DNA from 4 places in the Streptomyces sp. NPDC014991 genome. Region 3 is predicted to be linked to each of the others. Evidence: riboswitches for the same ligand, from Rfam matches in the RefSeq annotation. Region 3 holds a riboswitch; each other region holds the start of a gene.
The links. A riboswitch is a leader RNA that binds a small molecule or an ion and turns the genes downstream of it on or off. The one in region 3 is predicted to bind cyclic di-AMP.

Region 1 (5,610 bases), on a different contig from region 3:
CACGCCGGCGGCCTCCTCCCGGTACCTGAGGAAGGCGTTCGTGTGGCCGACGACCGGTGCGGAGGACCCGGGCCACCTGGTGGAGGGCCTGTTGCGGATCGGCCGCCGGATCGGCCGCCCGGCCGTCCTGATCCCGACGGACGAGGAGGCCGCCGTCCTGATCGCCGAGCACCAGGACCACCTGGCCGGCTCCTTCCTCTTCCCGCGCGTGGACCCGGTGCTGCCGCGCCGGCTGGCCAGCAAGCAGGGGCTGCACGAACTGTGCGCGGAGCACGGCGTCGCGAGCCCCACGGCCGCGTTCCCACGGTCGTACCAGGACGTCGTCGCCTTCGCGGACCGCACACGTTTCCCGGTGGTGGCCAAGAACCGTGAGGCGTTCGTGCGGCGCAGGCAGCCCGCGGTGAACGGCACCACGAGGATCGGTACGCGCGAGGGACTGCTCAGCCTGGCCCGCGGCTGGGGCGGGGAGCCCGGCGTCATCCTCCAGGAGTACCTGCCGCGCGAGGACGCGGAGGACTGGATCGTGCACGCCTGCTTCGACCAGGACTCCAGCCCGCTCGCCCTGTTCACCGGCGTCAAGGTGCGCTCCTGGCCGCCGCACGCCGGCATGACGGCGAACGCGTACGTCGTCGACAACCCGGAACTCGCCGGGCTCGCCGCGCGTTTCGTCAAGCAGATCGGCTTCAGCGGCGTCATCGACCTCGACCTGCGCTTCGACCGGCGCGACGGACGGTACAAGCTCCTCGACTTCAACCCGCGCGTGGGCGCCCAGTTCCGGCTCTTCGAGAACGAGTCGGGCGTGGACGTCGTGCGCGCGCTGCACCTGCACCTGACCGGCCGCGCCGTCCCGCAGGGGGAACAGCGCTCCGGCCACCGCTACATCGTGGAGAACATCGACCTCCCCGCCCTCCTCGCCTACCACCGCAGCGGTTACACGACACCGCACGCACCGGTGCGGGCGAGCGGGACGGAGCTGGCCTGGTTCGCGGGTGACGACCCGCTGCCGTTCCTCACGATGCTCGCCCGCTTCGTGCGCCCGGGCGCGAAGCACCTTGGTCAACTGTGGCGGACCCACCGCCGCGGAAGTACGGCCACGAAGTAGGCAAGGCCACGACGGTGTGGCGCACCGCGTCCTGGGGAGGGACTTCGTGATTCGACCGGTTGCAGTCATCGGGGCGGGGCCGTTCGGCCTGTCCACCGCCGCGCATCTGCGGGCACGCGGCATCCCCGTCCGCGTCTTCGGCGAGCCCATGGTCAGCTGGCGTGAGCACATGCCGGAGGGCATGCTCCTCAAGTCGACGCCCGCCGCCTCGAACCTCGACTGCCCCCAGCCCGGCCACACCCTCGCCGACTACTGCGACGCGGCCGGCGTCCGCCGCCTGGTGAGCGACGAGGACATCATCCCGGTGGAGACGTTCACCGCCTACGGCGAGTGGTTCCAGCAGAGGCTGGTCCCCGGCCTGGAGCGGGTGCGTGTCGTCTCGGCCGACCGGGACCCGGGCGGCGGTTTCACCCTCGGGCTGGACTCCGGGGAGGTGTTCACCGCGCGCGCGGTCGTCGTCGCCACCGGTCTGGCCGGGCTCGCCCACCTGCCGCCGGAGCTGGCGGGAGCGGCGACCGGCGGACCGTCCCCGTCCGGTCCCGTCTCGCACAGCTCCCAGCACCACGACCTCGGCCGGTTCGCCGGCCGGGAACTGATCGTCATCGGCGCCGGGCAGTCCGCGCTGGAGACGGCGACGCTCGCGGCCGAAGCGGGTGCGCGCGTGCGCGTGGTCGCGCGCGGACGCGGGCGGGTCGCCTTCGGCAGTCCGCCCTGGCAGCAGCCGGCGTTCCGGCCGCGCTCCCCGTTCGGCCGCGCCTGGTCGCTGTGGGCGCTCAGCCACCACCCGCACCCGTACCGCTTCCTGCCCGAGGCCGCCCGCCACTACCTGGTCCGCCGGGTCCTCGGCCCGCTCGGCGCCTGGTGGCTGCGCGAACGTTTCGAGAGCGGTGTGCGGGTGCGGGACGTCGAGCGGGTGGTGGGCGCCGAGGCCCCGGACGGCAGCCCCGTGCTCACCGTCCGCACCCACGCCGGGCGGACCGAGCGGCTCACCGCCGACCACGTCATCGCCGCCACCGGCTACCGCGTCGATCTCGCGGCGATGGACTTCCTCGGCCACGGACTGCGCACCCGGCTGGCGGTGAGCCGCGGCACGCCCCGACTCGGCCCCGGTTACGTCTCCTCCGTACCGGGTCTGTACTTCACCGGCCTGCCGGCGGCGTCCTCGTACGGGCCGGTGATGCGCTTCGTCTGCGGTACGGAGTTCGCCTCCCCGCGTCTGGCGAGGCACCTGGCGGCGGCCCACGGGTGAGGCGTTGCGTCCGGGCCCGTCACCCGTTCCGCCTCCGTCCGGGCAGCCGGTGCCGAAGCCGCCGGGGCCCACCGTCCAGGGGCCCGCAGGGACCAGCCGGAACCGGCCGGTTGGGGCCGGTCAGCACGTAAGTGCCAGTAGGGACAGGTGAGTCGGCGGGGTGCGGTGTCCGTATTCTCTGATCATGGCACCCACCCCCGCGTACGCCCTGATCGCCACCGACCTGGACGGGACGCTGCTGCGCGGCGACGACACCGTCTCCGACCGGTCGCTCGCCGCGCTCGCGCGGGTGGCGCGGGCCGGTGCCCGTCACCTGGTGGTGACGGGCCGTCCCGCCCCGCGGGTACGGCCGCTCCTTGCGCACCTCGGCTGCACGGGGCTCGCGGTGTGCGGGCAGGGCGCGCAGCTCTACGACGCCGGGACCGGCCGCCTGCTGTGGTCGGTCCGGCTGGACCGGGAGCTGGCGGAGACCGCGCTCGGCAAGATCGAGGCGGAGGTGGGGCAGGTCTTCGCGGCGGTCGACCAGGACGGCGTGGACGGCCTCACGCTCATCGAGCCCGGCTACCGGATGCCCCATCCGACGCTGCCCGCGCTGCGGGTCCGCCGGCGGGACGACCTGTGGCGCGCGCCCATCAGCAAGGTGCTGCTGCGTCATGCCGCCCTGTCCGACGACGACCTGGCGGCCGTGGCGCGTGCGGTGGTGGGCTCGCTGGCGACGGTCACGATGTCGGGGCCGGGGACCGTGGAGCTCCAGCCGAGCGGGGTGACCAAGGCGACGGGGCTGGCGCTGGCCGCCGAGCGGCTGGGGATCGGGGCCGGACGGGCCCTCGCCTTCGGTGACATGCCCAACGACATCCCGATGTTCGAGTGGGCCGGCCACGGCGTCGCGATGGCCAACGCCCACGCCGAGCTCAGGGCGGTCGCGGACGAGGTCACCTCGTCCAACGAGGACGACGGCATCGCCGTCGTCCTCGAGAGACTGTTCCCGGCCGACTGACCGGGATGTCAGCAGCGCCCGCCGCCGGTGCCGGTCAGTACGCGCCGAACACGTTGTCGATCGAGCCGTACCGCGCGGCCGCGTAGTTGCAGGCGGCGGTGATGTTCGCGACCGGGTCGTAGATGTCGAACGACGTTCCGGCCACGTGGTAGGCCTTGAAGGTGGGGTCGATGACCTGGAGCAGGCCCTTGGACGGGATGCCCGCGGCCGCGTTGGAGTCCCACAGGTTGATGGCGGCCGGGTTGCCCGACGACTCGCGGATGATGTTGCGGTAGATGCCGTTGTAGGTGCCCGGGATGCCCTTCTGAGCCATGATCGCGAGCGACTCGCGGATCCAGCCGTCGAGGGTGTTCGGGTAGCCGGCGGGGGTGCCGGCGGCCGTCACGGCGGTGGTGGTGGCCGCGGCGGCGCTGGTGGCGCCGACGAGCGGCAGTGCGAGGAGGGCGGCGCCGGTGCCCGCGGCGGCGAGGGCGCGGACGAGGCGGCTGTTGCGGTGGCGGCGGTACTGAACGGCGGCAGACATGGGTGTTCCTCTCCGACGCCTGCGAGGTGAGCTGTCGGGTTCGGGCGGGGAGGCGCCCGGCCGCGCCCTGGAGAAGGCACGGCTTCACCCCTAGCCGTTCCGGCGCGGCGTGTGCCGTGCCGGAACGGCGGCTTACCTGGGTCCCCCGCTCCTGCCGTACGAATGAGTTCGTGGATGGGTGATGTGGGCGGCGGCAGGATTAGGCGTCCGCCCGACGGCCGGGAACGTATGCGAGAGCACATGTCGGGAACAAGTGCCGGAATCACACAACGCACTATTTGACCTTGATCGACGCTGTATGGGGCACTTGATCCTTTGCGGCTGCCAACCCTCAACTCGCCTATGGCGCAGGGGCTCGGGAGGGTGTGGGCGTGCGGATCGGCCGGACCGGCGCGTGACCCAATTCACGAAATAGCAAATCGCTCCAAAACGGACAAGAAGGGAATCGGGGCGTTCCGGTCCTGAAGTCCGGTGGCGGGGGAACCGGGATCGGGCGCACGTCATTGCCGCGGGTGCGGGCGGTTGGCCGAAAGGGGGCGGGCGGAAGAAGTGGAGACATTACGACACCGTAGGCAAATTACCGTTAAGTCGATAAATGTCCCTTCTTACCACCCGATCACACTCCTGCCCGCTCTGATCTGATACCGCCCAGGCTGGACCGGTGGGCGCTATCGGTGATCGAAAGAGGACCGGATACGCTGAGTTGAGTGAGGGCAGCGACCTATCGACAAACCGTGTGATCGCCAGCAGACAGCAGCAGACAGGAGACCCCTCGTGACCGTCGTCGGGCCGTTTGGGCTGAGCGTGCGGGACCAGGCTCTGGAAGCCGATGTCCAGGCCGGATTGACGGCTGTCGAGGAAGGCTTGCTCGAGGCCACCAAGAGCGAGGTCCCGTTCATCACGGAGGCCGCGCAGCACCTCGTACGGGCCGGTGGGAAGCGGTTCAGGCCGCTGCTCGTGATGCTCGCGGCACAGTTCGGCGACCCCTACGCGCCGGGTGTCGTACCCTCCGCCGTGGTCGTGGAGCTGACCCATCTGGCCACGCTGTACCACGACGACGTGATGGACGAGGCGGCCGTGCGGCGCGGCGTGGCCAGCGCCAACACGCGCTGGGGCAACTCCGTCGCGGTCCTCACCGGCGACTTCCTCTTCGCCCGCGCCTCCCAGATCCTCGCCGACCTCGGGCCCGAGGCGGTCCGGGTGCAGGCCCTGGCGTTCGAACGACTGGTAACCGGCCAGATTCTGGAGACCGCGGGCCCCTCGGACGGCCGCGACCCGGTCGAGCACTACCTGGACGTGCTCGGCGGCAAGACGGGCTCCCTGGTGGCGGTGTCGTGCCGGTTCGGCGCGATGATGTCCGGCGCCGACGAGAGGGTCGTCGACGTGCTCACCCAGTACGGCGAACGGCTGGGCGTCGCCTTCCAGCTCGCCGACGACGTCCTGGACATCGCCTCCGACTCCCACGAGTCCGGCAAGACCCCGGGCACCGACCTGCGCGAGGGCATCCCCACCCTCCCCGTGCTCCGGCTGCGCGAGCGGGCCGCCCGGCTGGGCCGGTCCGAGGACCTCGCGCTGTGCGAGCTGCTGGACTCCGACCTCAGCGACGACGCCCGGCACGCCGAGGCGCTGACCGCGCTGCGCGCGCATCCCGCGCTGGAACAGGCCCGCCGGGACACCGTGCGGTACGCGGAGGAGGCGCGGGCCGCGCTGGCGCCGCTGCGCGAGTGCGACGCCAAGGC
Region 2 (5,610 bases), on a different contig from region 3:
GAGTTCGGCGTCGGCGCCGTAGCCGTCGGCGAAGCGCAGCGGTACCCGGACGCGTGCGCGCGGGGTGGCGGCGGGGATGTCGGGCATGCGTGGGGTCTCCGGGTTCAGTCCACGGTCCACATGGTCACGGCCTACATGGTCACGGCCCACATGGTTCCGGACCACGTGGTTCGTGGTCCGCGTGGTCGTGGTTCACGTGGTCCGCGATTCGCACCTGTTTCAGAGCAATGAGCGCGGGGCGTCAGTCGGAACAGGGCGACGACCGTCGGCGCCACGGCACGTCCTCCGTCGCGGCCCCGCCGCCGCCGTCCTCCCCCTGGAGGCCGCGCGCGATCCCCGCGCAGATCTCCTCGAGCTGTCCCACCTGCTCCGGGGTCAAACGATCGAACAGTGTGGTGCGCACGGTCCCGACGTGGCCGGGCGCCGTACGTTCCAGCACGGCCGTCCCCTCGTCCGTGAGCACCGCGAGCGAGCTGCGCCGGTCCTGACCGCAGGTCTCCCGGCGCACCAGGCCGTCCCGTTCCAGCCGGGTCACCACGTACGTCAGCCTGCTCCGGGTGATCTTCAGCGTCTCGGCGAGATCGGTCATGCGCAGCCGCCGGCCGGGAGCCTCGGAGAGGTTGGCCAGCACCGAGTAGAACAGATGCGGCATGCCTCCCTCCTGCTGGAGCTGCCGGTCGATCGCGTCCTCCAGCAGCCGGGACGCGGCGAGGTAGGCGCGCCAGGCGCGCTGCTCCTGCGGAGTGAGCCAGCGGGTCGTCATGCCGCCAGTGTAGGTTTGTTCCAAATTTGAACCAAGACTTCGGCCGGTCCACCGGGCCTGCCGCGAGGGAGTACGCCGATGCCCCTGCCGTACGTACTGCTGTCCGCCGCCGTCTCCCTCGACGGCTACCTGGACGACACCGGCCCGGAGCGGCTCCTGCTGTCCGGCCCGGCCGACTTCGACCGGGTCGACGCGGTACGGGCCTCCGTCGACGCCATCCTGATCGGCGCCGGCACGATCCGCGCCGACAATCCGCGCCTGCTGGTCAACTCGGCCGAGCGGCGCGCGGCGCGGGTGGCCGCGGGCCGGCCGGCGTACCCGCTGAAGGTGACCGTCACCGCATCCGGGGACCTCGACCCCGGCGCCCACTTCTGGCACACCGGCGGCGACAAGGTCGTCTACACCACCGACGCCGGCGCCGGCCGGGCCACCCGCCTCCTCGGCGGCACCGCCGACGTCGTGACGCTCGGCCCCGCCCTGGACTGGCGGGCCCTGCTGGAACATCTGCACGACGTGCGGGGCGTCGGCCGCCTGATGGTCGAGGGCGGCGGGCAGGTCCACACCCAGCTGCTCCAGCAGGACCTCGCCGACGAACTCCAGCTGGTCCTCGCCCCGCTCCTCGTCGGCGACCCCGCGGCCCCACGCCTGTTCGGCCCCGGCGCCTACCAGGGCGGACGCCTGCGCCTGACCGACACGCGCCGCATCGAGGACGTCGTCCTCATGCGCTACGAGCCCACGGCCCCCGGCACCGGCCCGGTCCCCACCCCCGCCGACCGCCACTGGCTGCGCACCGCCTGCGAACTCGCCGCGCTCTGCCCGCCCTCCCGGACGGCGTTCAGCGTCGGTGCGGTGGTGGTCGCCGCCGACGGTACGGAGCTGGCCCGCGGCCACTCCCGCGAAGGCGCCGACCCGGTGGTCCACGCGGAGGAGGCGGCCCTGGCGAAGACCGACCCGGCCGACCCGCGCCTGCCCGGCGCCACGGTCTACAGCAGCCTCGAACCCTGCGCCCGCCGCGCCTCCCGGCCCGCCCCCTGTGCCGAGCTGATCCTGCGGGCCGGGGTGCGCCGGGTGGTCACGGCGTGGCGCGAGCCCGACACGTTCGTCGCGGCGGCCGACGGCACGGGCGTCCTGACCGGCGCGGGCGCCCGGGTCGTCGTGCTCCCGGAGCTGGAGGCCCTCGCCAAGGCGCCGAACGGGCATCTGCTCGCCTGACAGCACTCAGGGCCGGAATCCAATGGATTCCGGCCCTGAGTCTTCAGTAGCGGGGACAGGATTTGAACCTGCGACCTCTGGGTTATGAGCCCAGCGAGCTACCGAGCTGCTCCACCCCGCGTCGTTGTGTCTCTACTGTACGCCATCCGCGGGGTGCGATGCACATCGGTTCCGTGCCCCCCGGGGTTCGTCACCGACGGTGACCGGACGGGCGCCGTGCGATGACGATTGAGTCACCATCAAAGCCGCGAGTGACTCCTGTACGTCCGTCAACTCGCCCGGTTTGCAGGCATGGTGACCGGTAAGTCCCCGGGGGAGAACTGTAATGATCAAGGCGAACGGCTTGGAAAGTGACTGGCAGGTCTATTAACGTTCGATAACGCAGCGCGGTCGTCCCAGCCGTCACCAGCGACGGCTCCGCGCGCACACGCCGAATCCCGCAAGGGAACCGGGGAACCACCACCCTGGGGTGAATCTCGCGAATGCCGACGTGGAGCTCACGGAGTCCACGACCGGTATACGCGCGTAGGAGACCTTCCTGCTCCGAACCCGTCAGCTAACCCGGTAGGCGGAGGAAGGAAAGGAGCGCGCCCGCGTGGCGTCCAACCGGCCTGCCCCAGAAACCCCGTTCGTGCCGGCTCAGCGCGAGACCGAGACCTTCGGCTACGACGCCTACCGAGCGGACGAGGGCCCCTGGGAGGAGTGGAACCCCACCGAGGACTCCGTCGCCCCGGTCCGCGGCCGGCACCGCGTCGCCAAGCAGCGAGGCGGCTTCGCCCGCAGCTCCACCGTCCTCGGCGTCGGCGTGATGGCCGCGGTCGGCGCGGGCGGCATGGCCAGCGCCAACACCGGCAAGCCGCCGGTCTCCATCTCCCTGCCGGACCTGCCCTCCGTCGGCTCCCTCTTCGACGACACCTCCACCGCGGTTCCGGAGACCGCCACCACGGCGCTCAGCAGCGTCGGCGTGGCCTCCGCGGACGACCAGCAGGGCACCGACGCGGGCGAGGCCCTGCGCAACCGGATCATGGCCCAGGCCGAGCAGCAGCAGGGCCAGGCCGACAGCAGGGCCACCACCGTCGCGCTCGCCGCCGCCGAGAAGCAGAGCGCGGACGCCGCCGCCCAGGCCGAGAAGGAGGCCGCCGCAAAGGCGGCCGCGGCCAAGGACGAGGCGGAGGCCGCGGCCGAGAAGAAGGCGGAGCAGAAGGCCGCGAAGGAGGCCGAGGAGAAGCGGCAGGCCGAGCAGGCGAAGCTGGCCGGCCAGTACACGCTGCCCACCTCCTCGTACACGATCACCTCGACGTTCGGCCAGGCGGGCACGATGTGGTCCTCCGGTCACCACACCGGCCTCGACTTCGCCGCCCCCACCGGCACCCTCATCAAGGCGGTCCACGGTGGCACGATCACCGAGGCGGGCTGGGCCGGCTCCTACGGCTACCGCACGATCCTCACCCTCGACGACGGCACCGAGCTGTGGTTCTGCCACCAGTCCTCGATCAACGTCACCGCCGGGCAGAAGGTCACCACCGGGGAGGTCATCGGCCGTGTCGGCGCCACCGGCAACGTCACCGGCCCGCACCTGCACCTGGAGGTCCACCCCGGCGGCCAGGCCACCGGCATCGACCCGATGGCGTGGCTACGGGACAAGGGCCTCACCCCCTGACCAGGAGGCCCTCCTCTCCTTCCGGTCTTTGCGGGAACTTGGCGCCGGTCGCGGGATGTGACCACCCGCCGCCGGCGTTGTGGTGACGTATGACCTCACTGACATCACTGCGCACACTCGGCTCCTCCGACCTCCGGGTCTTCCCGCTCGCCCTCGGCGGCAACGTCTTCGGCTGGACCGCCGACGAGCGGACCTCCTTCGCCGTCCTGGACGCCTACTCGGCCGCCGGCGGCAACTTCGTCGACACCGCCGACTCCTACTCCGCCTGGATCGAGGGCAACCGGGGCGGCGAGTCGGAGACGATCATCGGCAAGTGGGTCAAGGCCCGCGGCAACCGCGACGACGTCGTCATCGCCACCAAGGTGAGCCAGCACCCCGAGTTCCGGGGCCTGTCCGCGGCGAACATCAAGGCCGCCGCCGACGCCTCGCTGCGCCGCCTGGACACCGACCACATCGACCTCTACTACACCCACTTCGACCAGCCCGAGGTGCCGGTCGAGGAGATCATCGGCGCGCTGGACGAGCTGGTGAAGGCCGGCAAGGTCCGGCACATCGCCGCCTCCAACATCAGCCCCGAGCGTCTTCGGGCCTCCCTCGACCACTCCGACCGCGAGGGCCTGGCCCGCTACGTCGCCCTCCAGCCCCACTACAACCTGGTCTCCCGCGACACGTACGAGGGCCCGCTCCAGGACCTCGCCGCCCGCGAGAACCTGGCCGCCGTCCCGTACTTCTCCCTGGCCGCAGGCTTCCTCACCGGCAAGTACCGCCCCGGTACGACGGTCGACAGCGCCCGCGCCGGTACGGCCCAGAAGTACGCGGACTCCGAGGGCGGCCGGCGGGTCCTGGCGGCCCTGGACGACATCGCCGCCGCCCACGACGTCCCGGTCGCCACGGTCGCCCTGGCCTGGCTCGCCGCCCGGCCGACCGTCACGGCCCCGATCGCCTCGGCACGCACGGTGGAACAGCTCCCGGCGCTGCTGGGCGTGGCGGACCTGAAGCTCACGGACGACGAGCTGGCAGCCCTGACGACAGCCTCCGCGTAGACCCCCGGGCGCCGATCCTGCCCGGCCGTCCCGGCTACGACCGGTACGGGTTGTACGCCGGGTGGGCGCCCGCCGGGACACCGTGCCAGTACGGCACGGGTCCCGCGTACACCGGCCGGGACGGCGTGGAGGCCCGGGCCGCGTACTCCAGTGCCGGGCGTGCCGGTTCCCTGCGTCGCCACAGCTCGTCCAGCAGCTCCCGCTCCCGTACGGCGAAGTCGGCCCCGGCCCGCCCGCGCCGTCCCCGGTGGCGCAGGAACGCCAGCGAGGTCGCGTACGCCTCGTAGCGCGCCACCTCCCGCGCCGCCGCACGGCCGAAGTGGTGCCGGGCGTAGTCCCGGGCCATCCGCCGGGCTCGCATCGACCCGAGCGCGAACGGCTCGGCCGGGCCCAGCCATCCGGCCAGCACGTACGCGGGCAGTTCCGCGCGCACCGTCCGCAGCTCCCGCTGCCGCGTCCAGATCGCGAGCCAGGTCAGCAGCGCGAACGCGGGCAGCATGAAGGCGGCGTAGACGGCGAAGAACCCGTACTCGCCGAACGTGGAGGAGCTGTTCCAGAAGGCGTGCATGCTCATCGCGAGCAGCAGTCCGCCGGCCGGCAGCAGGACCCGCCGCACGTGCTGCCGCTCGCCGGACAGCGCGGCGACGCCGAAGCCGATGCCGGTCAGGACCGTGAAGAGGGGGTGCGCGAACGGCGACATCACGATGCGGACGAAGAACGTGGCGGCGGTGACGGAGGCGATGCCGCGGTCGCCGGTGAGCTGGTCGGTCCCGAAGGCCGTACCGAGGTACAGGATGTTCTCGGTGAACGCGAACCCGGTCGCGGTGACCCCCGCTATCACCACGCCGTCCACGATCCCGGTGAAGTCACGTCTGCGGAACAGGAAGACCAGCAGGACGGCCGCGGCCTTCGCGGACTCCTCCACGATCGGC
Region 3 (5,610 bases):
TGGGACACGGGCGCATGGCTCCCGACCGACCGGCCCGGCGCAGCCGACCCCGCCCAGCAGTGGGAGTGGGGCACCCAGACCTTCGACACGGGCGCGTACGACGCCACGCAGTGGAACTCCGCCGGGCAGCAGGCCGGGACGGCGGAATCCGAGCAGGGTGGCGAGCCCTTCGACCAGCAGGCCACGGCGACGTTCGAGGCGGCCGGCGAGCCGCGGGCCGCGGCCTTCGAGCGGGTGCCGTACGAGGACACCGCCTACGACGAACAGCCTTCCGACGGGGACGAGCCGGACTCCACCGGCGAACTGCCCGCAGTGACCGGCCTGCTGGACGGCCAGGAGGACACCGGCTCGGCACCGGAGACGCGCGCCGGCTCACGCGGCGCGGCGCGCTCCCGGCGCCGTACGCCCGCGAAGCGCTCCGCGCTGCTGACCGTCGCCGTGCCCTCGGCCTGCGTGATGGGGGTCGCCGGAGTCGCCGCGGCCTCGGTCGGCGCGCTCGGCGACAGCTCGGAGGACACCACCGCCTCCGCCCCGGACGTGCAGGTGGTCAAGCCGTCGATCGCCAACAGCAAGCTGGACACCCAGCTCAGGACGCTCTCCGACGGCGCCCACGACTTCGCCGACCGCGCGAGCCGCACCCAGGAGCGGATCGACCTCGTGGCGCAGCAGGCGCTGGAGAAGAAGAAGGCCGCGGCGGAGGCCGCGCTCAAGGAACGGCTGCGCCCCAAGTTCGTGCTGCCGGTCGCACAGCGCGGACTCAGCGCGTACTTCGGCCAGGCGGGCGTCAACTGGATGTCGGTGCACACCGGCATCGACTTCCCGGTCTCCTACGGCACCACGGTGATGGCCGCCACCGACGGCACGGTCACCACCCAGTGGAACAGCGCCTACGGCAACATGCTGATCCTGACGTCGAAGGACGGCACGCAGACCTGGTACTGCCACCTGTCCAGCTACCGCGTCGCCTCCGGTACGACCGTCAAGGCAGGCCAGCCGATCGCCTACTCCGGCAACTCCGGCAACTCCACGGGCCCGCACCTGCACTTCGAGGTGCGCCCGGCGGGCGGGGCGGCCATAGACCCGTTGCCGTGGCTGCGTAGTCACGGACTCGATCCGACGTAGGGACCGGCAGGCCCCCGCCGCCCGGCGGGGGCCCTTTCGCACTACAGCTTCTCCACCGGCGCGTACCGCAGCAGCAGCCGCTTCGGCTTGGTGTCCCCGAAGTCGACCGTGGCCTCCGCGTTCCCACCCGTGCCCTTCACCCCGACGACCGTGCCCAGCCCGAACTGGTCGTGGGTGACCCGGTCGCCGACGGCCAGCGCGACCACCGGCTTCTCGGCCGTGCGCCGCGTGGCGAACCCCGACGCGCCCGATGCCGAGGAGCGCGAACGGGACGAGGACAGCGAGGACGCGATCCCGGACACCGGTCCGGACGACACCGGCGCCGCGGCCCCCGTCCGCTTCCACTCCAGGTGGACGGCCGGGATCTCCTCCAGGAAGCGGGAGGGCGGGTTGTACGACGGCTGGCCCCAGGCGCTGCGCAACGCCGACCGCGTGAGGTACAGCCGCTCCCGGGCGCGGGTGATGCCGACGTAGGCCAGGCGCCGCTCCTCCTCCAGCTCCTTGGCCTCGCCGAGGGCGCGCATGTGCGGGAAGACGCCGTCCTCCATGCCGGTCAGGAACACGACCGGGAACTCCAGGCCCTTGGCGGTGTGCAGCGTCATCAGCGTGATGACGCCGTCGCCGCCCTCCTCGTCGGGGATCTGGTCGGAGTCGGCGACCAGGGCGACCTGTTCCAGGAAGTCGGCGAGCGTGCCGGCCTCCCCTTCGCCGCGCTCCTGTTCGAACTCGAGCGCCACGGCCGCGAGTTCCTGGAGGTTCTCGATGCGGGTCTCGTCCTGCGGGTCGGTGGAGGCCTGCAACTCGGCCAGGTACCCGGTGCGTTCGAGCACGGCTTCGAGGACGGTCGCGGGGCCGGCGCCGGATTCGACGATCGTGCGCAGGTCCTCCATCAGCGTGTTGAACCGCTTCACGGCGTTCGTCGACCGCGCGGCCATGCCGTACGCCTCGTCGACCCGCTTCAGGGCCTGCGGGAAGCTGATCTTCTCCCGCTGGGCGAGGGCGTCGACCATGGCCTCCGCGCGGTCGCCGATGCCCCGCTTGGGCACGTTGAGAATGCGGCGCAGCGGCACCGAGTCCTCGGGGTTGGCGAGAACGCGCAGGTAGGCCAGGACGTCCCGGACCTCCTTGCGCTCGTAGAAGCGGACGCCGCCGACCACCTTGTACGGCAGGCCGACACGGATGAAGACCTCTTCGAAGACACGGGACTGGGCGTTGGTGCGGTAGAAGACGGCGACGTCCCCGGCGCGTGCCTCGCCCGCGTCGGTGAGCCGGTCTATCTCGTCCGCGACGAACTGGGCCTCGTCGTGCTCGGTGTCGGCGACGTAACCGGTGATGCGGGCGCCGTGGCCGGCGTTGGTCCACAGGTTCTTCGGGCGGCGGGACTCGTTGCGCTCGATGACCGCGTTCGCGGCGGAAAGGATCGTCTGCGTGGAGCGGTAGTTCTGCTCCAGCAGGATCGTCGTCGCGTTCGGGTAGTCCTCCTCGAACTGGAGGATGTTGCGGATCGTCGCGCCCCGGAAGGCGTAGATCGACTGGTCGGCGTCACCCACGACACACAGCTCGGCGGGCGGCAGGTCGCCCTCACCGGGCGGTACGTCGACGTCCTCGGCGGCACGCTCGCCCGTCCCCACCAGCTCGCGCACCAGGGCGTACTGGGCGTGGTTGGTGTCCTGGTACTCGTCGACCAGGACGTGCCGGAAGCGGCGGCGGTAGTGGTCGGCGACGTCCGGGAAGGCGCGCAGCAGGTGGACCGTCGTCATGATCAGGTCGTCGAAGTCGAGGGCGTTGGCCTCGCGCAGCCGCGACTGGTAGAGCGCGTACGCCTGGGCGAGGGTCTTCTCGAAGCCGTCGGTGGCCTGGGCGGCGAAGTCCTCCTCGTCGATCAGCTCGTTCTTGAGGTTGCTGATCTTGGCGCTGAAGGACTTGGGCGGGTAGCGCTTGGGGTCGAGGTCGAGATCCCGGCAGACCAGGGCCATCAGGCGCTTGCTGTCGGCCGCGTCGTAGATCGAGAACGACGAGGTGAAACCGAGCTTCTTGGACTCGCGGCGGAGGATGCGCACGCAGGCGCTGTGGAAGGTCATCACCCACATCGCGTTGGCGCGTGGGCCGACGAGCTGCTCGACGCGCTCCTTCATCTCGCCGGCGGCCTTGTTGGTGAAGGTGATCGCGAGGATCTGACCCGGGTGGACGCTCCGCTCGGCGAGCAGGTGGGCGATGCGGTGGGTGAGCACACGGGTCTTGCCGGAGCCGGCGCCGGCGACGATCAGCAGCGGCGAGCCGGCGTGCACGACCGCGGCGCGCTGGTTCTCGTTCAGCCCCTCCAGGAGTGCCGCCGCGTCGATCACGGGGCGCGGGGCGCCGTCGCGGTAGTGGGAGTCCCGGTCCGGCGGCACGTCGAACTTCCCGCCGAACAGATCGTCCGGAAGCGGCTCCGGAGCGTGGTCGTGCTCGGGCGGCGGCGGGAGCTCCTCGTCGTGCCCACGCGGGGGCTGGAGGTCCGCCAGGAAGCTGTCGTCAAAGAGGCTGCTCATCGCTCTCCGAGTCTAGGGCGCCCCACCGACAACCGGTCACCGTCCCGAAGGACGATCTTCGCCGCACAGGTCCCCCACGACCCTCACGCACCGGAAGCACCTGGTCACGCGTGCGTGAAACCTTCCCGAGGTCACGGAAATGTATCGGACATACTGCGCACCAACCTTCACAGAAGACACACGAGTTGGCTAGGTTGCCGTCAGGCCGCACGACCCCCCTCCGGCGAACGTCGCCGGGCCGCGCGGCCTCCGCCGAGTCCGGCGTGCCCCCTGAGCGGCGCCCGGAGCCGGGGACCCACCGAATCCTGGGGTGAATCGGCCGACTCCCGCCCGGGACGACGCCGTAGGGCAACCCTTCCGTCCGCCCGAACCCGACAGCTAACCCGGTAGGCGGCAGCTAGGAAGGAGTCGCCTCCCTTGGCGTCGCACCGCAAGCCGCGCCCCGGCGGAACCCCCGGAGCGGGCATCCGCACCCCCGCTCTCGCCACCGCCGCCCTCACCTCCCTGGCCGTGCTCTCCCAGACCGCGGAGGCCGGTGCCGAGGCCGGTCACGGCAGGCCGAGCCCGGAGGAGGTCGAGCGGAAGATCGACGACCTCTACCGCCGGGCGGAGTCCGCGACCGGGACGGCCGGAACGGCCGAGGAACCGGCCCGCGCTCCACGGCGGCAGGCCGACAGCCTCCAGCGACTCCGTGACGAGGTCGCCCGACGCGCGGCCCGGGCCCGCGCCGTCCCCGCCCCCCGCGGCCCCGTCCCCGCCGCGAACGCGGCCACCCTCCCGCCCGAGCGGGGCGGGGACGCCGTGGCACCCACCGGGAGAGCGGGCGCCGCGACACCGGCGGAGGGCCGGGCCGCCGTAACACCCGGACGGAGCGGGGGCGGCGTGGCGCCGGCCCCCGGGGGAGACGTCACGACGCTCGCACCGGCGGCACCGGCTGGGGACGCCGTCATGCCGGTTCGGGGCGTGGCCCTCGTACCGCCGGGCGAGGCCATGGTGCCGGGCCGGGCCGCAGTCGTCGTACCGCCCGCGGACTCCGCCGTACCGCCCGCGGACAGCCTGCCGGAGGTCACCGCGGGGGCTGGGAGGGACCCCAAGGCCGTGAAGGCCGCCGTGCAGCGAAAGCTCGCCCACGCGCGCGTGCTGCTGGCGCGCCGGACCGCCCAGGGCTCCGCGCCGTCCGGCACGGATGCGGCCAAGGCCGGGAAGGCCGTCGCCTTCGCCCGGGCCCAGCTCGGCAAGCCCTGCGTGTGGGGTGCCGCCGGCCCCGGCTCCTACGACTGCTCGGGCCTGACCCAGGCCGCCTGGAAGTCCGCCGGCGTCACCCTGCCGCGTACCGCCCGCGACCAGGCCGCCGCCGGCACCACGGTGCCGCCGGCCGACGCCCGCCCCGGCGACCTCGTCTTCTTCCACGACGACCGCCGCCACGTCGGGCTCTGCACGGGCGACGGCATGATGATCCACGCGCCCAGGCCGGGCGCGTACGTCCGTGAGGAGCCGATCTCCTCCGCCGGTGAGTCGGCCGTCCACAGCGTGGTGCGGCCGGTCTGACCTGCGGGGCCGGCGGGTCAGCCCTACCGGCCCTGAGTCGGCCGGCCTGCCGGCCCCGCGTGGACTGACCCTCTGGGCCGGCGTGGGCGACCTTCTGGGCCGGCGATCAGGTCCAGAGGACGGCGATGAAGATGTTCGCCGTGGTCAGCAGGCCGACCAGCGCGAACTGGCCCTTGTCGATCCGCTCCTCGTCGCGCTTTACGTAGACCAGCCCGAGGATCACGATCAGCAGGGCCAGCTTCACGCCGATCTTCAGGGTGTTGACGTGGTGGTCGTCGGCCTGGTTGAGGCCGACCAGCGCCACGCCCGTGACCAGCATGGTCAGCGCGCCGTGCAGCATTGCGGGCACGAACCGGGCCGTGCCCCGGCCCATCGCCTTCATCTGGGTGAGGAAACCGCCGAGCAGCGC
Region 4 (5,610 bases), on a different contig from region 3:
CGGGCGGTGACGGCCTCGACGGTGACCGTCGCGCGCATCTTGAAGGTGCCGCGGCCCGTCGCGTAGGCGTCACGGACGCCGCCCAGTCCGACGATCCGGCCGCCGGTGGGCAGGTCCGGGCCCGGCACGTGCCTCATCAGCGCGTCGAGGTCGGCGTTCGGGTACCGGATCAGATGGCGGGCGGCGGCGATGACCTCGCGCAGGTTGTGCGGCGGCATGTTCGTCGCCATGCCGACCGCGATCCCCGAGGAGCCGTTGACCAGCAGGTTCGGGAAGGCGGCCGGCAGCGCCACCGGCTCCTGCTCCTGGCCGTCGTAGTTCGGCGCGAAGTCGACCGTGTCCTCGTCGATCGACTCGGTCATCAGGCTCGACGCCTCGGCCATCCGGCACTCGGTGTACCGCATGGCGGCCGGCGGGTCGTCGTTGCCCAGCGAGCCGAAGTTGCCGTGGCCGTCGACCAGTGGCACGCGCATGGAGAACGGCTGTGCCATGCGCACCAGGGCGTCGTAGATCGAGGCGTCGCCGTGCGGGTGCAGCTTGCCCATGACCTCGCCGACGACACGCGCGCACTTCACGTAGCCGCGCTCGGGGCGCAGGCCCATCTCGTTCATCTGGTACACGATGCGGCGGTGCACCGGCTTGAGGCCGTCACGGGCGTCCGGCAGGGCACGCGAGTAGATGACCGAGTAGGCGTACTCGAGGTAGGAGCCACGCATCTCGTCCACGACGTCGATGTCGAGGATCCGCTCCTCGTACGAATCGTCGGGCGGCGGGGTCTTCGTGCTGCGGCGGGCCATCGCTGCCGGCTCCTTGCTGAAGCGACTGACTGAACTGACGCGGACCATTGTGGACCGCGGCACTGACAGCCCGGGCCACGACCCGGTCTCCGTCGGCCCGGCCGGTGCCGGCGAGCCCTGCGGAGACGGGTCGCACGCAGGCTACGCGATCCGCTGTGGGCGTACGTCCCGCGGGAACTTCGCCGGGGCCCCGCACGCTTTGCATACAGTGGCAGGAACGGCAGGAAAACCGCGGTTTCTACGACCGCCTCCGCTCGCGAAGGGACGTACATGCCCATGGGTCACACGACCACAGCCGAGGCAGGCTCCGGGGGCCTGACAGCGACCGAGCATCGCCTGGCCAACGGTCTGCGCGTGGTGCTCTCCGAGGACCACCTGACCCCCGTGGCGGCGGTCTGCCTCTGGTACGACGTCGGCTCCCGCCACGAAGTCAAGGGGCGAACCGGCCTGGCTCACCTCTTCGAGCACCTGATGTTCCAGGGTTCCGGTCAGGTCAAGGGCAACGGCCACTTCGAGCTGGTGCAGGGCGCCGGCGGCTCGCTCAACGGCACCACCAGCTTCGAGCGCACCAACTACTTCGAGACCATGCCCGCCCACCAGCTGGAGCTGGCGCTCTGGCTGGAGGCCGACCGCATGGGCTCCCTGCTGGCGGCCCTGGACGACGAGTCCATGGAGAACCAGCGGGACGTCGTCAAGAACGAGCGCCGTCAGCGCTACGACAACGTGCCCTACGGCACCGCCTTCGAGAAGCTGACCGCCCTGTCCTACCCGGAGGGCCACCCCTACCACCACACGCCGATCGGCTCGATGGCGGACCTGGACGCGGCCACCCTGGAGGACGCGCGCCGGTTCTTCCGCACCTACTACGCGCCGAACAACGCGGTGCTCTCCGTGGTCGGCGACATCGACCCCGAGCAGACCCTCGCCTGGGTCGAGAAGTACTTCGGCTCCATCGCCGCCCACGACGGCAAGCCCGAGCCCCGCGACGGTTCCCTGCCGGACGTCATCGGTGAGCAGCTGCGCGAGGTCGTCGTGGAGGAGGTCCCCGCGCGCGCCCTGATGGCCGCCTACCGGCTGCCGCACGACGGTACGCGCGCGTGCGACGCGGCCGACCTCGCCCTGACCGTCCTCGGCGGCGGCGAGTCCTCCCGGCTCTACAACCGGCTGGTGCGCCGCGACCGTACGGCCGTCGCGGCCGGCTTCGGCCTGCTGCGCCTGGCCGGCGCGCCCTCCATGGGCTGGCTGGACGTGAAGACGTCCGGTGACGTCGAGGTGCCGGTCATCGAGGCCGCCATCGACGAGGAGCTGGCCCGGTTCGCCGAGGAGGGCCCCACCCCCGAGGAGATGGAGCGCGCGCAGGCCCAGCTGGAGCGCGAGTGGCTGGACCGGCTCGGCACCGTCGCGGGCCGCGCCGACGAACTGTGCCGGTACGCCGTCCTGTTCGGTGACCCGCAGCTCGCCCTCACCGCGGTGCGGCGCGTCCTGGAGGTCACCCCCGAGGAGGTGCGGGAGGTCGCCAAGGCCCGACTGCGCCCCGACAACCGCGCGGTCCTCGTCTACGAGCCGAAGTCCCCGGAGGCCGTCGAGGACACCGCGGTCCCCGAGGACCCGGAGCGGGAAGCCACCGTAGAGGCGGGCCGCGTCGAGACCGAGAACGAGGAGACGGCCAAGTGACCGAGCTCGCCACCATGGAGTTCCACCCCCAGCCGCAGCCCGGTGAGGCCAGGCCCTGGGCGTTCCCGGCCCCGGAGCGCGGCACCCTCGGCAACGGCCTGACCGTGCTGCGCTGCCACCGCCCCGGCCAGCAGGTCGTCGCCGTGGAGGTGCTGCTGGACGCGCCGCTGGACGCCGAGCCCGCCGGCCTGGACGGCGTCGCCACGATCATGGCGCGGGCCTTCTCCGAGGGCACCGACAAGCACTCGGCCGAGGAGTTCGCCGCCGAGCTGGAGCGCGCGGGCGCCACGCTCGACGCGCACGCCGACCACCCCGGTGTCCGGCTCGGCCTGGAGGTCCCGGCCTCCCGCCTGGCCAGGGGTCTCGGCCTGCTCGCCGACGCCCTGCGTGCGCCCGCCTTCGCCGAGAGCGAGGTCGAGCGGCTGGTCCGCAACCGCCTGGACGAGATCCCGCACGAGCTGGCCAGTCCGGCTCGCCGGGCCGCCAAGGAACTCTCCAGGGAGCTGTTCCCGGCGACCTCGCGCATGTCCCGCCCGCGCCAGGGCACCGAGGAGACGGTCGGGAAGATCGACGCGGAGGCCGTGCGCGCCTTCTACGACCGCCATGTGCGGCCCGCCACGGCCACCGTGGTCGTCGTCGGCGACCTGACCGGCGCCGATCTGGACGCGCTGCTCGCCGACACCCTGGGCGCCTGGACCGGCACGCCGGGCGAGCCGCGGCCCGTCCCGCCGGTGACCGCCGACGACACCGGGCGCGTGATCGTCGTGGACCGGCCCGGTGCCGTCCAGACGCAGCTGCTCATCGGCCGCGTCGGGGCCGACCGGCACGACCGGGTCTGGCCCGCCCAGGTGCTCGGCACGTACTGCCTCGGCGGCACCCTCACCTCCCGACTGGACCGCGTCCTGCGCGAGGAGAAGGGCTACACCTACGGTGTGCGCGCCTTCGGTCAGGTCCTGCGCTCGGCGCCGGACGGCACGGGCGCGGCGATGCTCGCCATCAGCGGCTCGGTGGACACGCCGAACACCGGCCCCGCGCTGGACGACCTGTGGAAGGTGCTGCGCACGCTCGCGGCGGAGGGCCTGACCGACGCGGAGCGGGACGTCGCCGTGCAGAACCTCGTCGGTGTGGCGCCGCTGAAGTACGAGACCGCGGCGGCCGTCGCCAGCACGCTGGCCGACCAGGTCGAGCAGCACCTGCCCGACGACTTCCAGGCGACGCTGTATCAGCGGCTGGCCGCAACGGGCACGGTGGAGGCCACCGCGGCCGTCGTGAACGCCTTCCCGGTGGACCGCCTGGTGACGGTCCTCGTCGGTGACGCGTCCCAGATCAAGGCGCCGGTCGAGGCGCTCGGCATCGGCGAAGTCACCGTCGTCGCCGCGGAGTAGACGCACCGGCGGACGCGCCGGTGCCATGTGCGCGTGGGGCCCTGCCGACCTACGGGTCGTCAGGGCCCCTGCTGTTCCACTCGTTCCCTCAGATGCCCGTTTTGGGGCGGAGGTTGCCTGTCTGCCCTGTGGGATGCGCTACAAAAACCCGGATCTGTTTGAGGATGAGAAGCGGGCCGCCGTACCGTCATGCGGGCTGTTCGTCAGGCAGTGCGCCGCACCCGCGGCACCGGACAGTCATCGCCGAGTCCCCGTACGGCGCGAGCCAGGGGAGCCGGGGACCCATCGTCCCTGGGGTGAATCGGGCGCCCGCGCGTGAGCGAGGGGGCCCGTAGGAGACCTTCCTGCTCCGAACCCGTCAGCTAACCCGGTAGGCGAGAGGGAAGGAAAGGACCAGCCACTTCATGGCGTTCATGTGCGCCACCGGGAAGCACCGCAAGCCCGGCCGGGTCAAGCGCACCACCGCTCAGGCGGCGGGTGTCGCGGCCCTCACCACCACCGGTGTCATCGGCACCCTCGCTGCGTCCCCGGCGCTCGCCGCCGAAAGCCCCGTGGAGCAGACCGGCCTCACTCCGGTCCTCACCGTGAACGACGACGTCGCCGAGCAGATCGACGCGCAGGCCGCCGCCCAGCAGCAGGCCGCCGAGCAGAAGGCGGCCGAGGAGGCCGCGGAGAAGGCGGCCGCGAAGCGGGCCGAGGAGGTCCGTGAGGCGCGGGTCCGTGCCGCTCGTGAGGCCGAGCGCAAGCGGCTGAACGCCTTCGTGATCCCGATCGCGCACTCGTACGTCTCCACGGCCTACCAGGCCAGCAGCTCCCTGTGGTCCTCCGGTTCGCACACCGGCGTCGACTTCCACGCGGCCAGCGGCACCTCCGTCCACGCGGTGGGTTCCGGCACGGTCGTCTCCACTGGCTGGGGCGGCGCGTACGGCAACCAGATCGTGATCCGGATGGCCGACGGCATGTACACCCAGTACGGCCACCTGTCGTCCATCGGCGTCACGGTGGGCCAGAAGGTCGTCCCGGGGCAGCAGATCGGCGTGTCGGGCGCGACCGGCAACGTCACCGGCCCGCACCTGCACTTCGAGGCCCGTACGACCCCCGACTACGGCTCGGACATCGACCCCGTCGCCTATCTCCGCAAGCACGGCGTGAACGTCTGACCGGACGGTCGTCCGCACGGCATCCGAAGCCCCGGCTCACCGAGCCGGGGCTTTCGCCTTTTTCCGCGTTTCCTTCCGGTGCCCGCAGGACCCGCTGACCAAAAAATATCCATGGATGACTCCCTGCCGTCGGAAATTCGAGTCCCTTGGAATAGAGTCGCGGGAACACGCGTCCATCGTCGGCGTTTTACGGGTATTGAGGCGGAGGTCGGTCATGCGTATTCCGGCGCAATCGGTGTGCACCGCTGTCCGGGACGACATCGTCGCCGGTGTCTACGAGCGCGGCAGCCGCCTCACCGAGGAAGTCCTGGCCCGCCGCTACGGCGTCTCGCGTGTCCCCGTCCGAGAGGCCCTGCGCACCCTGGAGGCGGAGGGCTTCGTGGTGACACGCCGGCACGCGGGCGCGTGCGTGGCCGAACCGACCGAGCAGGAGGCCGCCGACCTGCTGGAGATGCGGATGCTGCTGGAGCCGTTGGGGGCCGCCCGGGCCGCGCAGCGACGCACGGAGGCCCATCTGAAGGTGCTGCGCGGACTGGTCCGGCTGGGCCAGGAGCGGGCCAGGAGGGGCGGCAGCGAGGATCTGCGCGCGCTGGG

Region 1: linked by a shared signal. The riboswitch ahead of ACF1BE_RS21335 (transglycosylase SLT domain-containing protein) and the one ahead of ACF1BE_RS24185 (NlpC/P60 family protein) in region 3 are both predicted to bind cyclic di-AMP.
Region 2: linked by a shared signal. The riboswitch ahead of ACF1BE_RS04085 (M23 family metallopeptidase) and the one ahead of ACF1BE_RS24185 (NlpC/P60 family protein) in region 3 are both predicted to bind cyclic di-AMP.
Region 4: linked by a shared signal. The riboswitch ahead of ACF1BE_RS09155 (M23 family metallopeptidase) and the one ahead of ACF1BE_RS24185 (NlpC/P60 family protein) in region 3 are both predicted to bind cyclic di-AMP.

Annotation. Positions count from the first base shown of each region.
Region 1 is NZ_JBIBVY010000013.1:104,809-110,418, reverse strand. It holds gene ACF1BE_RS21350 (ATP-grasp domain-containing protein) at 1-1,102, shown strand, start outside; gene ACF1BE_RS21345 (FAD-dependent oxidoreductase) at 1,149-2,351, shown strand; gene ACF1BE_RS21340 (HAD family hydrolase) at 2,536-3,348, shown strand; gene ACF1BE_RS21335 (transglycosylase SLT domain-containing protein) at 3,383-3,871, opposite strand; cyclic di-AMP (ydaO/yuaA leader) riboswitch at 3,875-4,055, opposite strand; gene ACF1BE_RS21330 (polyprenyl synthetase family protein) at 4,646-5,610, shown strand, end outside.
Region 2 is NZ_JBIBVY010000002.1:19,649-25,258, reverse strand. It holds gene ribA (GTP cyclohydrolase II) at 1-87, opposite strand, end outside; gene ACF1BE_RS04100 (MarR family winged helix-turn-helix transcriptional regulator) at 242-763, opposite strand; gene ACF1BE_RS04095 (dihydrofolate reductase family protein) at 842-1,975, shown strand; tRNA gene ACF1BE_RS04090 (tRNA-Met) at 2,023-2,096, opposite strand; cyclic di-AMP (ydaO/yuaA leader) riboswitch at 2,394-2,558, shown strand; gene ACF1BE_RS04085 (M23 family metallopeptidase) at 2,571-3,635, shown strand; gene ACF1BE_RS04080 (aldo/keto reductase) at 3,734-4,678, shown strand; gene ACF1BE_RS04075 (PrsW family intramembrane metalloprotease) at 4,713-5,610, opposite strand, start outside.
Region 3 is NZ_JBIBVY010000016.1:122,774-128,383, forward strand. It holds gene ACF1BE_RS24175 (M23 family metallopeptidase) at 1-1,122, shown strand, start outside; gene pcrA (DNA helicase PcrA) at 1,164-3,653, opposite strand; cyclic di-AMP (ydaO/yuaA leader) riboswitch at 3,894-4,062, shown strand; gene ACF1BE_RS24185 (NlpC/P60 family protein) at 4,071-5,201, shown strand; gene ACF1BE_RS24190 (hypothetical protein) at 5,308-5,610, opposite strand, start outside.
Region 4 is NZ_JBIBVY010000004.1:133,414-139,023, forward strand. It holds gene ACF1BE_RS09140 (DNA topoisomerase (ATP-hydrolyzing) subunit A) at 1-797, opposite strand, end outside; gene ACF1BE_RS09145 (M16 family metallopeptidase) at 1,068-2,471, shown strand; gene ACF1BE_RS09150 (M16 family metallopeptidase) at 2,468-3,856, shown strand; cyclic di-AMP (ydaO/yuaA leader) riboswitch at 4,088-4,248, shown strand; gene ACF1BE_RS09155 (M23 family metallopeptidase) at 4,261-5,016, shown strand; gene ACF1BE_RS09160 (GntR family transcriptional regulator) at 5,231-5,610, shown strand, end outside.